Regions from separate parts of the Labrys neptuniae genome, predicted to be linked through region 2. Evidence: riboswitches for the same ligand, from Rfam matches in the RefSeq annotation. Region 2 holds a riboswitch; the other holds the start of a gene.

Region 1 (4,210 bases), on a different contig from region 2:
GGCGCGCGAAATTCGCCGGCGTTCCTACAACCGGCATGTTCGCATAGCCGTACGCTCGCCGGCTGGACCTCTTCGGCCCTTGGGCGCACCCGGATGCGATCAAACAAGGGCGAGTCCAGATCCATAATGACACACTATGCGAGGGTGAACACAAATGGGCAAGCGCGAGCTTGGACGCAAGAGCGTTTTGTAACTTGAACGAAGCACATCAAATCGCAAAAACGCTTCAGCCAATCCATGGGAATGGCTTGGAGCCAGAAAGCGAAAGCAACCAAGCATTCATAGCTGAGCACGCTTTGCCCTGGGGTTAATCGAGGCGAAATGCCGCTGCAGAATTTGAAATATGGGGTCCGCTGACCCGAAAAAGAAAGAGGCCGCCCAAATGGCGGCCCAAGTCTTAGGGAGGAAACGCCCAAGGAGGGCAGTGGGGGAGCGCAAAGGCGCATCCGCCACGTCCCTAAAGTGATCCTCATCGGTTCATTTCGCAAGTGCGAAATGAAATAAATTTTGAAAACCGGCCTGAAATCGGGCCAGTGTTGTAAAAATGCGACGTTTGACGCGGTTGACCGGCCTCTTTTCAGTGGCGAGCGGGGGCCTGCAGCAGTTTCTGTGCTGCAATGCCGAAGGCGATCCCCAGCGTTGCCCAAAGCACGGCATGGATGCCGAGTGAGGCGATACGGAACTTCCACAACACCGTGGCCGAAAAATCAGCCGGGATGTCGTTGACCGTCGGCAAGATCTCCATGGCCACCACCATCACCACCAGATAGGCTGCCACCCCCACGAGGTTGGCGTTCCAGCGGCCGAGGCTGGCGGCGAGCCGGTTCGCGGTGCCCAGCGCCGCCGCCATCGTCACGAGGGACAGCAGGATCAAGCCGAAATAGAAGGCGGTGCGCAGGCCGATCGTGTCGGGATTGCCGACGGCCGGTGGATTGGCGGGATATTTGATCTGCGGCACCACCATGATGGCGGCGAAGCCGATGACGGCGATCAATCCGGCGGTTGCGCGCGGGCTGAGGCTGCCGATCCGGCCCTGCGCGAAGGCAAAGATCAGGGCGAAGATGCCGCCGAGCGCTGCGCCATAGGCGACCATGCCTGTGACGAGCCCGTAGCTGGCCTGGACCGGCCGGCTGACCGGCTCTTCCTCGTGTTCATGGGCTGCGGTCGTCTGCGCAGCGCCGGGAGCCGGCGCAGCTGTCGGAGCGGGCGCCGGCTCGGATGCGTGGCTTTCCTCGAAAGCGATGGCTGCGTCGACCTGGGGTTCACCGAACACCCAGGCGAAGCCAGACGCAAACAGTCCGGCCAGGATGCCGATCAGCATCCCCCGGATCAAAAGCGATCTAACCATGTCGTGTGTCCAAGCGCCCTAGTGGCAGGGGAAGCCGAGCAGATGGCGAGCGTCATGCACGAATTCGTGGATGTAGACGCCGGGAATCAGCGAGGTTGCGCCCTGTTCGGCGCCGACGAAATAGATGGCGAGCACGGCCAGGAGCACGGTAAAGAGCGCCCAGGGCAGGATCTCGCGGACCGGGATGGCGATCGGCTGCTGGGCGACGGGTGCCAGAGTTGCGGTGGTCATGAAAAGCTCCTTGGGATTACGCGTCCCGTTACGAGTCATGCTGCCTTGGAAGAGGTCTGACTTCCGGATTGACGCCGCAGCGCCGCCGTTCACAGTGGCGCGACCGTGCCGGAATTCCACCGGCTTCCCACCCTTGGCAAAGCTCTTCCATAAGAGCCCAAGTCACGGATATGTCAATATTCCGGAAGCGACTTTATCTTGGGGAAATGCCTTCATGACGCCACGCCTGACCCTGCTGTGCCATGGCGCGACGCCCACACTGCGTGCGGCGGGGTTTCCGCTCGACGAGGCGCTCGACGCAAGGGGGGCACAGGCGGCCCGGGACCTGCAGTGGCGTTTTGCCAAGGCGACCCGCATCCTGAGCAGTCCGGCGCTCAGGGCCCGCCAGACGGCGCAGGCCCTCGGCTTCGAACCCGAGATCAACGAGGCACTGCGCGAATGCGACCATGGCCGCTGGTCGGGGCTTGGCCTGGAGGCGGTGGCCGCCGCCGAGCCCGAAGCGCTTGGGGCGTGGCTGACCGATCCGCAGGCCTGCCCGCATGGCGGAGAGAGCATTGCGGCCCTGATCGCGCGGGTCGGCGCCTGGCTCGATGGCGGGCGGTTCGAGGGCTTCACCCTGGCCGTTACTCATGCCTCGGTGTTGCGCGCGGCGATCATTCATGTCCTCGGCAGCGAGCCTCGTTCCTTCTGGCGCATCGAGGCCGCTCCGCTGGCGCGCGCCGATCTCAGGCCTTCTGCCCGCGGCTGGTCGCTGCGGCTGGAGACATAGAGGCGCTCCGGCTGGGCCTTCCCGCAGTGCTGCTTTTCCTTTTTCGTCATTGGCATGTCGCCGGGCCTTTTGTAGACACGCCTCTGACGGGTTAGTCGCCCAAACAGGATTGATGTCATGCGCGTTGCAATGATCGGTACGGGTTATGTCGGCCTGGTGACGGGGGCGTGCCTCGCCGATTTCGGCCATGTCGTCACCTGCGTCGACAAGGATCCGGCCAAGATCGAGGGCCTGCTGGCCGGCCGCATGCCGATCTACGAGCCGGGCCTGGAGGATCTGGTGGCGCGCAATGTGCGCGAGAAGCGCCTGTCCTTCACCACCGAGCTCGCCCCCGCCGTGCGCGATGCAGCCGTGGTGTTCCTGGCCGTCGGCACGCCCTCGCGCCGCGGCGACGGCCATGCGGACCTGTCCTATGTCTATGGGGCGGTACGCGAGATCGCCGCGGCGGTCGAGGGCTTCACGGTGGTGGTGACCAAGTCGACCGTGCCGGTCGGCACTGGGGACGAGGTCGAGCGGCTGATCCGCGAGGTCCGGCCCGACGCCGATGTCCGCGTGGTCTCAAACCCCGAATTCCTACGCGAAGGGGCGGCGATCGAGGATTTCAAGCGCCCCGACCGCATCGTGGTCGGCACCGAGGACGAACGGGCCAAGGAGGTGATGGCCGAGGTCTATCGCCCGCTCCATCTCAACCAGGGGCCGCTGCTGTTCACGGCCCGGCGCACCTCCGAACTGATCAAATACGCTGCCAACGCCTTCCTGGCGACCAAGGTCACCTTCATCAACGAGATCGCGGATCTGTGCGAGAAGGCCGGCGCCAATGTGCAGGAGGTGGCGCGCGGCATCGGCCTCGATAACCGCATCGGCTCCAAATTCCTGCATGCCGGGCCGGGCTTCGGCGGCTCGTGTTTTCCCAAGGATACGCTGGCACTCCTGCGCACCGGCCAGGAGCATGGCGTGCCCCTGCGCATCGTGGAAGCGGTGGTCGGCGTCAACGATGCCCGCAAGGCGGCGATGGCCCGCCGCGTCATCGCGGCCCTCGACGGCAATATCGCCGGCAAGACGGTGGCCCTGCTCGGCCTTGCCTTCAAGCCGAACACCGACGACATGCGCGACAGCCCCTCGATCCCGATCGTGCTCGCCTTGCAGGACAAGGGAGCCAAGGTTCGTGCCTATGATCCCCAGGCGATGGAGGAGGCCCACAAGGTTCTGAGCGATGTCGACTATCGCTCCAGTGCCTATGACTGTCTCGATGGTGCCGATGTCGCGGTGATCGTCACCGAATGGGACGAGTTCCGGGCGCTCGACCTCGAGCGGGTCAAGAACCTGCTCACGCAGCCGGTGATCGTGGACCTGCGCAACATCTACCGGCTCGAAGACATGAAGCGGCACGGCTTCCGCTATGAGAGCATCGGGCGCGAGGGGACGGCGCCCTGAGCTGACGACATTCCCGCATATTTGCGCAAACCGGCGCAGGCGCGGCGCTGCTGGCTTCAGAAGCCAGCGAGAGGGCCTCGCCTCGTTTCTGAGGTGAAGCCGGCACCGCCGGTTCGCACCGATCGGAATGTAGCCAAGCGGGTGTCAAGCACGGGCGCGAGAAATGACGGTGCTGTTGCGGATTTGCACCAAGTCCCAACTCATGGTTGCAGGGCGCCGATCTTGATTGGATCAAAGCGCTAAGAATTATCATACTATAAGGCTCACACGGCGATTCGACCGCGATTCCGGCCGGTGGAGCGCTGAACAGGATCTCCGACCCTGCCCTGGCGGCGCAGGCTGGGAAATCCTGCAAAATTTCCAGACGCCAGCTCCAGTGCCCGCGACAAGGCCATTAGCCATGCGGGCGGCTTGGCTGAGGCGCGTTG
Region 2 (4,210 bases):
GCAGCGCGAGCCATAGCTCTGGACCCAGCCATGTCGGGTGAAGGCGTAGCCGGCCAGTTGCTCGCCGAAATACTGCACCATGTCGTTGCGTTCGAATTCGCCATGCACCAGCACGTCGAGGCCGATCTTCTCCTGCCAGGCGATTGCCTGCCTGGTCTCCTCGCGCAGGAAGTCGTAATAATCGGCATCGCCGATCAGGCCCTTGGCATGGTCGGCGCGCGCTTTGCGCACGGCGCCGGTCTGCGGGAAGGAGCCGATGGTCGTGGTGGGGAAGGGCGGCAGACCGAGCCACTCCTGGGCCCGGCGGCGCAGCGGATAGGGATGTTGCCGCTCGCCCATGGCCGGTGTGAGCTCAGCCATTCGGGCAGCGACGCCAGTATCATGTATACGGGCGGATATGCGGCGGGCCGCAGCTGCCGCGTCCGATTGGGCAAGCTCATCAGCGACGGCCCGCCGCCCGTCGACCAGGGCTGTCGACAAGGTTTTCAGCTCGCCGATCTTCTGGACGGCGAAGGCCAGCCAGCTGCGAAGTTCGGGATCGAACGCGCTCTCGGCCTCGATATCGTAGGGAACGTGGAGCAGGGAACAGCTCGGGGCGAGGACGACGCGGTTGGGCCTGAGGGCTGCAACTGCCGGCTCGATGCGATCCAGCAAGGCGGTCAGGTCGCTCCGCCAGACATTGCGCCCGTCGATCACGCCCAGCGACAGCACCTTGTCCGCCGGTGCCCGTTCGACCGCCTGTCGCAACTGCGCGGGCGCCCTGACGAGATCGAGATGCAGGCCGGCGCTGGGCAGGCCGAGTGCCAAGTCGAGATTGTCGCCGAGGCCGCCGAAATAGGTCGCGATCATAATCTTCAGATCGGAGACGGCGCCGGTGAGAACGTCATAGGCGTGGCGCAGCGCCTTTCGCGTCCTTTCGTCGAGATCGAGTACCAGGCAGGGCTCGTCGAACTGCACCCAGTCCGCGCCCTCAGCGGCAAGCCTGCGCAGGATCTCGGCATAGACGGGCAGGAGCCCTGGCAAAAGGGCGAGAGGATCGAGGTCCGTATCCTTGCTCTTGCCGAGCAGCAGATAGGTCACCGGCCCGATCAGCACGGGATGGGTGTGGAAGCCGAGCGCTGCGGCCTCCCTGAATTCGTCGATGGGCTTGGCCGAGGCCAGTTCGAAGGCCTGGCCGCGACGGAATTCGGGGACCATGTAGTGATAGTTGGTGTCGAACCATTTGGTCATCTCGAGAGCGGGGACACCGCCGCCATGGCCGCCATGGCTGCAGCCCGCATGGTCGCGATCGTCATGGCCACGATCGTTACGGCCCTGGCTGCCGCGCGCCATGGCGAAATAGGTCGAAAGCGGAACGGGGCCGCCTTCCCAGCCATAGTGGCGGGGAATGACGCCGGCCGTCGCACTCATGTCGAGAACCTGGTCGTAGAGCGAAAAGTCGTTGGAGGGGATATGGGTGACGCCGAGGAGGCTCTGCCGGGCCCAGTTGCTGGCGCGCAGCTGGGCTGCCGTCGAGAGCAGGGCGGTTTCGTCCTGCTTTCCGGCCCAGAAGGCCTCCAGGGCCGTCTTGAGTTCGCGGCGTGGGCCGATGCGTGGCGTGCCGAGCGTCGAAATGGGAATGGACATGCGTGTCTCCGGCCGGTGACCTTTGCGGTCCCGGTTCGCGATGAGTGAATGGGTCGAGGCGGAGAGGCGGCGTGCGGTCAGGGCACGCCGCAACGCATTCGTCGTCGGACAGCCGGATCGACGGCATCGTAACGCATGATGGCAGTTTGAAGCTTGAACATCGGCAGACCCCATGAGAACTGGGGGCAAAGGCCGTACGGGAGCGCCTGACGCGGCCAGGGACACCGGCTCTGTCATGCAACCACCGGGACACCCCGCCCGAGGACGTTTACATTCGTCGGGGCAGGTCTCCTGGCTCACGGCTCACCGAACCTGCCTGCCTTCCCACCTGCGCGGGGCAGGCAGTGGCATGATGAGGCAAGCTCTCGCCGTCTACAGTTGCGGGGGCAGCGCCGGCATCGCACCGGCTTCCCTCTTAGCTTCCATTGCGAGAATGGAAGAACCTCGACCGCGACACCAAACGACAAGGCGTCTCGGAAGTCAAGAGAGATATAAAGACATGTTTATGTGGGGATGTCTTGTCGTTGCTGCTTGACCATGGTGTCCAACCCCACTACGGCGTCAGGGGACGGTTCCTTTCGAGGATCAAATGGGAACGCGACGAGGGCGGATACGCCCGAAGCGCGGCTGCCCCCGCAACTGTGAGCGGTGAGTTCCTGCCAGTACGGCCACTGGATCGCGATCCGGGAAGGCGGCAGGAAACGGCGATCCGCCAGCCAGGAGACCTGCCGTCAGCCGTGGTCACGCGTGAAGACATCGGGCGGGGTGTTCCGATGGAAGCCGAACCGTTCGCGTCCGTAGACGCTGTGGTATGGGCCTCCTCGCGGTGACGGCCACTGGACGTCGCGACGAGGTCTGACGTGATCAACCGTTTCCCTGTAGCCGAGCTGCCCGCCATCGGGCTTGGGCTTTTTGCCTCCCTTGCCGTTTTGTCGATCCTTCCCGCCCAGGCGCAGCCGGCAGGCGCCGAAGAACCGATCGAACTCGATCCCGTCGTCGTGACGGGAGCGCCCACGCCCGCCAACCAACTCGGCAGCACCGTCACGGTCGTCACGGCCGAGGAGATCGAGAAGGCGCAGCGCCGCACGGTGAGCGACGTGCTGGCCACCGTGCCCGGCCTCAATGTGGTGCAGGCGGGCGGCCCGGGCAGCCAGACCGCGGTCTTCATGCGCGGCACCAACGCCAATCACGTCAAGGTGCTGGTCGACGGCATCGATGTCGGCGATCCCGGCAATCCCAACGGCGCCTTCGATTTCGGCAAATTGCTGGCCGGCGATGTCGAGCGGATCGAGGTGCTGCGCGGCCCGCAAAGCGGCCTTTATGGTGCCGATGCGATCGGCGGTGTGATCGCCATCACCTCCAGGAAGGGATCGGGGACGCCGAAACTGACGGCCCTGCTGGAAGGCGGTTCCTTCGGCACCTTCAACCAGCGCATCGGCCTGAGCGGCTCGCACTCGATCTTCAACTATGCCTTCGGCATCGACCATTTCCGCGCCACGGACACGCCGGTGACGCCGGTCGCCCTGCTGCCGCCGGGCCAGCGGGCCATCGGCAATCTCTATGACAACACCGTCTACTCGGCCAGACTCGGGGCAGATTTCAGCGACAGTCTCAGCGCCAGCCTGATCGCGCGCTATTCGGATTCGAAACTCCTGTTCACCGGCGATTCCTTCACCGGACCGAATGCCCTGCACAGCTCGCAGACCGAAGACCTGCTGCTCACGCGCGGCGAGGTGGTCTGGCACTCGCTCGACGAGCGCTATCGCACCGTCCTGGGTGTCGACTATCTCAGGGATCGCCGCCGCAGCGTGCCCTCGCCGGAGAACATGACGCCGCCCTCCACCAGCATCGGCGAGCGCCTGAAGTTCGACCTGCGCCAGGAGATCGCCCTTACCGACGCGCACAAGGTCACTTTCGGGCTGGAACGAGAAAATTATCGCCTCCAGACCGAGGATCTTACCGCCTCCAGCGGCAATTCGGCGGTCTTTGCCCAGATTCAGTCCAACTGGTTCGAGAATTTCTATCTCACCTCGAACCTGCGCTACGACCGCAACGATGATTTTGGCGGCCGTCTCACCTGGCGCATCGCGCCGGCCTATACCATCGCGGCGACCGGTACGGTGCTGCGTGCGAGCTACGGCACCGGCTTCAAGGCGCCGACCCTCAGCCAGCTCTATCGCGATTATACACCCTTCTTCTATGCCAACCGCAATTTGAAGCCCGAAGAAAGCAGCGGCTACGACCTCGGCTTCGAGCAGCCTCTGTGGGGAGATCGCCTGCGCATCGGTTCTACCTTCTATTACAACCGCATCCGCAACCTGATCGACTACAACGAGACCTTCACCACCAATGTGAATGTTGGCCGCGCCACGACCTATGGCAACGAATCCTTCGTCTCGGTCCGGGTAAACGAGCAGGTATCGTTGAGGGGGGACTACACCTTCACCATTGCTCGCAACGACGTCACCGAACTCAGCCTGTTGCGGCGGCCCAAGCACAAGGCAAGCCTTCAGGTCGCCTGGTCGCCGATGGAGGCGCTCAATCTATCGGCCACCTTGCTCTATGTCGGTTCCTGGATCGACGG

The links. A riboswitch is a leader RNA that binds a small molecule or an ion and turns the genes downstream of it on or off. The one in region 2 is predicted to bind cobalamin.
Region 1: linked by a shared signal. The riboswitch ahead of ABXS05_RS28040 (CbtB domain-containing protein) and the one ahead of metE (5-methyltetrahydropteroyltriglutamate--homocysteine S-methyltransferase) in region 2 are both predicted to bind cobalamin.

Annotation. Positions count from the first base shown of each region.
Region 1 covers NZ_JBFNQD010000014.1:68,822-73,031, forward strand. Annotated here, with positions in the region: gene ABXS05_RS28030 (J domain-containing protein) at 1-107, opposite strand, end outside; gene ABXS05_RS28035 (CbtA family protein) at 578-1,348, opposite strand; gene ABXS05_RS28040 (CbtB domain-containing protein) at 1,367-1,579, opposite strand; cobalamin riboswitch at 1,610-1,756, opposite strand; gene ABXS05_RS28045 (histidine phosphatase family protein) at 1,794-2,348, shown strand; gene ABXS05_RS28050 (UDP-glucose dehydrogenase family protein) at 2,466-3,782, shown strand.
Region 2 covers NZ_JBFNQD010000027.1:288-4,497, reverse strand. Annotated here, with positions in the region: gene metE (5-methyltetrahydropteroyltriglutamate--homocysteine S-methyltransferase) at 1-1,626, opposite strand, end outside; cobalamin riboswitch at 1,891-2,088, opposite strand; cobalamin riboswitch at 2,179-2,373, shown strand; gene ABXS05_RS33065 (TonB-dependent receptor plug domain-containing protein) at 2,487-4,210, shown strand, end outside.